Regions from separate parts of the Halomonas sp. G11 genome, predicted to be linked through region 1. Evidence: predicted binding sites of a transcription regulator. Region 1 holds the regulator's gene; the other holds the start of a gene.

Region 1 (3,418 bases):
GGAGGGGTACCCGCCGCCCCAACGCATGCTGGGTATGGCCTGGTCGCCCCGCCGCAACGAGCGCGGCTGTGATTGGGCGATGCCGGATATAGGGCTGGATGCCGAGGGCGCCTGGATGGCGTTGCCCTGGCTGCAGCATCGCCAACCCGCTGGCTGGCAGCCGCGCATGGCCACCTTCAGCGAACGCGATGGTGTCGCCGTGCACCTGCTGCCAGCGTTACCCGATAGCGAGGCGTTGACCTGGTTAGAAAGCCAATACCTGACCTGGGTCAGCCTGGCGCCCCCGGCACTCAGGGTAAACTTGCACGGCGAGCGCTATCCCCTGCGCCAGCTGTTTGCCGAAAGTACGCTCAACCACCGCGTCAATGTGCGCTTCCGTGGCCAGCCGATGGCTCTGTGGACGGCCTATGCCGAAGTCACCGACCAAGAGGGGCGGGCGCTGCTGGCGTGGTATGGCGAAGTGCGCGACCCGGAAAGTGCCAAGGTGGTCACCCGTCGTTACTGGCTCACACCCGCGCGGTTGGGCAACGAGGTGCTAAGCCTGCTGGTAACCCAGCTGCAGAGTGAAGGCCTGGCGGCGCTGACACGGCGTGCCTGGCAGCAACTGAAAGACGCCGATAGCGGCGAAGTAAGCCCTGAAGTGCGCCTGTTGATGGCCAGCGGTATTGCCGCCATTGCCGGGCACCTTGATTGCGCCGAGGACGAGGCCGCCAGTGGATTGCACGGTGATGTGCTGAACCTGTTAAGCAGCCGTCGCCGTCGGCGCGATACGGCATTGCTGGATGCGCTGGTGTACGCCTTTATGGCCCGTGATGCGATCCGCCAGCTGGGTAGCGTTAATCGTGAGGGCCTGGCATGAGCGCACGAGACCAAGCCGCTGGGCTACGCAAGTGGGCGGATCTGCAGCGACAGCAGCGGGGCGACGAAGCGCCTCCCGAGGCAACGGAATCACCCGGGCCGATGACCTACCGCTCGCCGGTGGTGCCCAGCGCGGCGGCCATGGAGCCGCCTGTCACACCGCCCAAGCCCAAAACGCCGTTAATGGTCACGGGGCTGTCGGGTGATGGGCCGGTAGAGGCGCGCAAGGTCAGCGCGCGTCTTGGCCAGTGGGCCGCGCTAGGGCGCGCCTGGGCCGGGGATCCGGCCGACTGGGATATTCGGATCGTGATGCCGGATGCGCCTGAACTGGCGACACTCAGTCAGCAACACCGTCGCTGGGCGCTGTGGGTCAACAGCGATGCCGATGCGTTTGGACGCATGTACCATCTACTCAAACAGTTGAGGCAGCATAACGGGCCGCAACGCTTACTGGCCCTGCATGAGCCCCATCTGCCCAGGCAAGGCCTATTGGCCAACCTGCAGCAAGCGGCTGGGGACTATCTGGGTATCGAGTTGCTGTTGCTGGCCCGCTGACGCAGCTAACGTCGGTAAAGCGTCTAATAATCGGGGTTAATCCGCTCATGAGAAGGAATGAAGCATGCTAGGCTATTGGCGTTATGCGATTAGCATTTTGGTATTAGCCTTGGGTCTCAGTGCTTATGCTCAGGGCGCGTCCAGCAGTTGGGTGACACAAGTGCCCGGGCTCATGGTGGTCATGAGCGACCGTGCCAGCCGCAGTGAACCGGTTCGCCCTCCAGCGGGGGCGACCACGCCAGCGGCGGTCATTGAGCGAGTCCAGTGGCAGTACCAGCACGCACCCGGGGCAGCACTACAGGCCTGGCTATGCCATCCTGAGCGCTGCGTGTCGTTATCGGGCATGCGTGGGGAGACCCGTGCTTTATCCGGCATAAGTGCGACAACGCCCCTGCATTTTCAATTTGCGCTAAACCCAGGGCAGCGGCCCGTTAGCGTTAAAGGGTTGCAGATGATAGTAGATTACCAGTGAGCACAGGTGGTTTAGCCGCGAGGCAATAGGATGTACACAGCACAAGGCAGGATCAAACAAAGTGAGCTGATGACGGAGTACATGCCACTGGTGAGACGTCAGGCCTTGACGCTTCAGGTCAGGTTGCCGGCCAGTATAGAGCTGGATGACTTAATCCAGGCAGGCATGATGGGGTTGCTGGAAGCCCTGGGACGTTTCGATGCCACTCAGGGCGCCACCTTTGCGACCTTTGCCAGCCAGCGCATACGCGGGGCGATGGTGGACGAATTGCGTACCCGTGACTGGCTACCTCGCAGCGTCCGCCGTTCGGCGCGAGCCGTTGATGAAACCGTCAGGCGCCTGGAGCAATCCTTGGGGCGCCCCCCCGAAGAAACAGAAATCGCCGACGCCATGGATATGCCGTTGGCTGATTATCAGCAGTTATTGCACGACACCAATAGCGGGCAGTTGCTGCCCTTTGAAGAGCTGGTGGCGGATGGCAGCGAACCGCATAATCGTGAAGCCGTGAGTTCGCCCTTCGATCATTTGCTCGACGCCCAACAGCGGGAAACCCTGGTGGCGGCCATCGAAGCGCTGCCCGAGCGGGAAAAACTGCTCATGGCGCTGTATTACCAGGAAGAACTCAACCTGAAAGAAGTGGGCGCCGTGCTCGGCGTCACTGAGTCTCGCGTTTCCCAGTTGCACAGTCAGGCGGTCAGCCGTCTGCGTGCCAAGTTAAACGACTCGGTTTAGGGTCTGTTGATGTTTCGCTGACGGCCAGGGCAACGGCAGTCGGCTTTTACGTTTCAGCGCTGATGCGCCCCGTTATATTGCTTTAGGAGCACGACATGAACCCATCGACGCTGATCGGTATTTTCGCCAGCATCCTGCTGCTGGTAAGCGTCCTGTTTTTCACCGCCGAGTCGCCGGGCAGCTTCCTCAACCTGCCAGGGCTTGCCATCGTGGTCACCGGCACCCTTGCCGCCACCTTTATCAGCTATCCTCTCAAGGAAGTGCTGCGGGTGGTACGCCTGGTCGGGCTGGTCTTCCGGCGTGAAAACACCTATGTGCGTGACGACATCAACGAGCTGGTGGCCATGTCCCGGCTGTGGTTCAAGGGCGATGTCCGCGCCGTTGAACGAGAGCTCGAAAACACCCGCAATCCGTTTTTGCGGACCGGCATCCAGTTGGTGATCGCCAACACCAAAGAAGACGAAATCTTCGATATGTTGCGCTGGCGGATTGCGCGGCTAAAAGCGCGTGAGCACGCGGAAGCGCAGATATTCCGCACCATGGCCACTTATGCGCCGGCTTTCGGCATGATTGGCACCCTGGTGGGGCTGGTCAACATGCTGGAAGTCATGGACTCTGGCAATCTCGATGTGATCGGCCCGCGCATGGCGGTGGCCTTGCTGACCACCTTCTACGGTATCCTGCTGGCCAACCTGGTGTTCAAACCTATTGCGGTGAAGCTCGAGCGGCGCACCGAGGAGCGCTTGATCACCATGAACATGGTGCTGGAGGGGATCTCCCTGATTACCAAGCGGCGGCTAC
Region 2 (3,418 bases), on a different contig from region 1:
TTGTCGTTGACTTGGTTGAGTGCACCTTCAGCCGTCTGTGAAACGGAAATACCGTCGTTGGCGTTACGCTGTGCTTGGGAAAGACCGTTGATCTGTGAAGACATACGGTTGGCGATGGCCTGACCGGCGGCATCATCCTTGGCACTGTTGATACGCAGGCCAGAACTCAAACGCTCCATAGATGTAGACAGAGCATTCTGCGACTCACGCAGGTTCTGCTGACCGATCATTGATGTGATGTTGGTATTGATCACTGACATGGTGTGATTCTCCTTGCTTGGACACTGGCCCTGAGGCCTGCTTTCGGCCACCTTGTGTGCCGTTATATTTACTAACGGCTAGGCGAGGAAAACCTTTAGGGCTGCGGGCTAAAAAATTTAAAAATATGGATAGAAATATTTTGAAAAGTGCCAAATTGCAGAAGCAAAAGGACAGGTAAGACCAACACAGGACCAAAAGGCCCTGTGGTTAGCTGAATAGCGGCTCATCTTCCAGAGCTTCCGGGTATTAATCGCGACCTAGCTGGGCGTCCAAGGCATCAAACTGCTGAGTGAGATAAGAACTTGTGCTGTTCATCTGGGCGATCATGGCATCCAACTGGCCAAACTGGGTACGGTAGCGGGATATAGTGCGCTCAATACTGCTTTCCATACGCTCGTATCGTTCGTTCAGGCTCTCAATACGGGTTTCTGCGCCGCTAATCGCACCTTTCACCCGCCCGTTGTCGCCAAGCAATTGCTCCAGAGTCGTGCCCATCTGGCTGGCAAACCCAGGTGATGCGTCACTGCCCACAAAAAAGTCTTGCAGCGCATTAGGGTTGTTGGCGGCTAGGTCGCTGATGACCTCATCATCAACCGCCAAAGTGCCATCGCGCTCAATGCTGATTCCCAGCTGGCTTAACATGCCAAACTCGCCATCGTTCACGCTTGTGCTAAGCGCCTGACGTAGGCGAGATTCCACAGCTCGCGCGGTACTATCGCCCAGCAGTCTACCCGCATCCCCGGTCTCGCTGTTAAAGCTGGTCAACTTGTCCATGGTAGCTTTGAATGAATTGTAGGCCTTGACGAATTCACCAACGGCGTCGCGCACGGCCAGGGTGTTGCGTTCTACCTTAACTGTACTAGTAGCCGTTTCGCCTACGGCAATACTCAACCCATCAAGGTTGAGGGTAACGCCTTGAATCGCTCCCTCAATAAGGTTGTTAGCACTTGTAATAGCGATGCCATTTACTGAAATTGCTGCATCTTGGCCTGGTTGCTGGGTCGCGGCATCCTGGGAAAAAGGCCCGGCAGCCGTCGCGCCCAGATCATCAACAAATTCAAAGGCATTGATAGACGCATCCGCACCGGTGTTTTTTGCACTAAGCGCCAGGCGATAGCCTTCGCCATCGTTGATAATGGTCGCATTAACACTGGAGTTTTCATCAGCGTTGATGGCATCACGCATATCGGCCAGGCTGCTGCCAGTGGCAATGGCCACCGTCACAGTATCGCCGTTGCCGGCGGTCAGCTTAATCCCAGTAGCCCCTTGCAAGGCAAGCTCGGTGTCTTGCTCCGCGACTCGGGTAGAGGCAAGCGTGCCTGCCGTGGCCAAGGCCGATACCTCTACACTGTAGCTCCCGGGTAGGGCGCCTGCCGTGGCAGTTGCAGAAATTGTTGCCCCGCTTACCTTGGCAGAAAGACTTTGATAAAGCTTGGGATCGTTAATCGCTTCGACGGCTGTCTGGAAGCTGTTGAGCGCTGACTGCAACTGACCGTAAGCTGAAATCTTGGCCTTTTGTTGCGCTTGCTGTTGAACGATGGGAGTGAGTTTTCCACGTTCGGCTTTTTGTAATTGGTCTAACAAACCGTTTAGGTCAAGGCCTGAGCCAATACCGAGAGAGGTTATCGTCGCCATACTGGGAGTCCTCAGTGTAGAAGGCTAAACCAAACACGTATTGCGCCCATCAACAGGCCGCCCGTGTTCTACTTTTTTCGATGTTTTAATAGATGTACTATGATTGTCGGCCAAAAAGAAGGCAACTTTAGCGCTTTTTTATTTCTTTAAATATTGATGGCGACCTCAGGATGCAAAAAAGCCTGCGCAAGGCAGGCTTTTAAGCGTAACCAACTGAATTGTCTGAGTGCTAGCGGCCCAACTGAGCATCCAACGAAGCAAACTGCTGAGTCAGGTAGTTACTGGTCTGGTTCATCTCAGCGATCATGCCGTCCAACTGGCCAAACTGGGTACGGTAGCGGTCGATGGTCTGCCCGATGGATTGCTCCATGCTGGTGTAGCGACTCTCGAGCGATTCAATACGGCTTTCACTACCACTGATCGCGCCAGTCACGGTACCATTGCTGCTCAGCATCTGCTCCACGGCGGTGTCCACCTGGCCTGCCAGGCCGGGATTATCGCCATCGCCCGCAAAGAAATCGGAGAGCGCCTGCTGGTCATTAGCGACCACGTCATTGAGCTTGTCTTCATCCAGCGAGAGCGTGCCATCCACTTCAAGCGAAATGCCTACCTGGCTAAGCATCGAGAATCCTTCGCCCTCTTGTGCAACACTACCGCTGAGCACGCTACGCATGCGAGACTCAACGGTGCGTACCGTGCTATCACCATTGAGCGGCCCGGCTTGACCTGTCTCCTCGTCAAAGCTTGTCAGCTCGCCTGCTGCCTCTTTCAGCGCGTTGTAAGAATCGACAAATGACGTGATTGCTTCACGAACAGAGCGTGTATCCTGCTCGACAACAACGGTGCTATCACCCGTGCTTTGCAGGTTCAGCGTAACGCCTTGAATCGCTCCCTCCACTTGATTGGTTGAGCTAGTAATATCAATACCGTTGACGTTCAGCGCAGCGTCAGTACCGTCTTGCAATGTGTTTGCTGTGTCAGCCGCAAATGGTGCATCGCCATCGAAAGTAAAGTTACTGATGGACGCATCCGCACCGGTTTCACGGGAGCTTAGCGCCAGACGGCTTTGCGTACCATCGTTGACGATAGTGGCATTGACACCCGCGTTTTCATCCGCGTTGATGGCGTCGCGGATATCTTCCATCGAACTGTCGGCGGCGATGGCAACCGTCGTTTCACCGCCGTCGCCAAAGGCAAAGGTCATGTTTTGATCGGCCGTCGTTAGCGCCGCCTCTGGGTCATCTACCCCGTCAGAGGCCAAGGTGCCGCGCGTGGCCATGGTGCTCACGGTGATGTCGTAGCTGCCGGACACAGCGGTTTCATCGGCGGCAGCGCTGACTGCCTCACCACTTACATTGGCCGACAGGCTGCCAAAGAGAGTGCTGTCCGCCAAAGCGCTGGCAGAATCCTGAAACGTCGAAAGCGCACTCTCAAGCTTGCCATAGGCCGAAATCTTGGTTTGCTCGGTATTTACTTGCTGCTCTATCGGGACGAGCTTTTCTCGTTCAGCGCTTCTGAGCTG

Evidence for each region. Region 1 encodes FliA, which starts transcription of late flagellar genes. Its sites were predicted from a motif close to CTAAAGTTNNNNNNNNNNCNGCCGATA; they were not measured.
Region 2: a site for FliA is predicted at 2,001-2,027, ahead of fliD (flagellar filament capping protein FliD). Genes of this name have one in related genera too.

Annotation. Positions count from the first base shown of each region.
Region 1 is NZ_LYXG01000016.1:47,392-50,809, forward strand. It holds gene flhF (flagellar biosynthesis protein FlhF) at 1-859, shown strand, start outside; gene ADS46_RS08785 (hypothetical protein) at 856-1,413, shown strand; gene ADS46_RS08790 (flagellar protein FlhE) at 1,478-1,885, shown strand; gene ADS46_RS08795 (RNA polymerase sigma factor FliA) at 1,916-2,617, shown strand; gene ADS46_RS08800 (motility protein A) at 2,713-3,418, shown strand, end outside.
Region 2 is NZ_LYXG01000007.1:27,630-31,047, reverse strand. It holds gene ADS46_RS04105 (FliC/FljB family flagellin) at 1-260, opposite strand, end outside; gene fliD (flagellar filament capping protein FliD) at 508-1,896, opposite strand; gene fliD (flagellar filament capping protein FliD) at 2,126-3,418, opposite strand, start outside.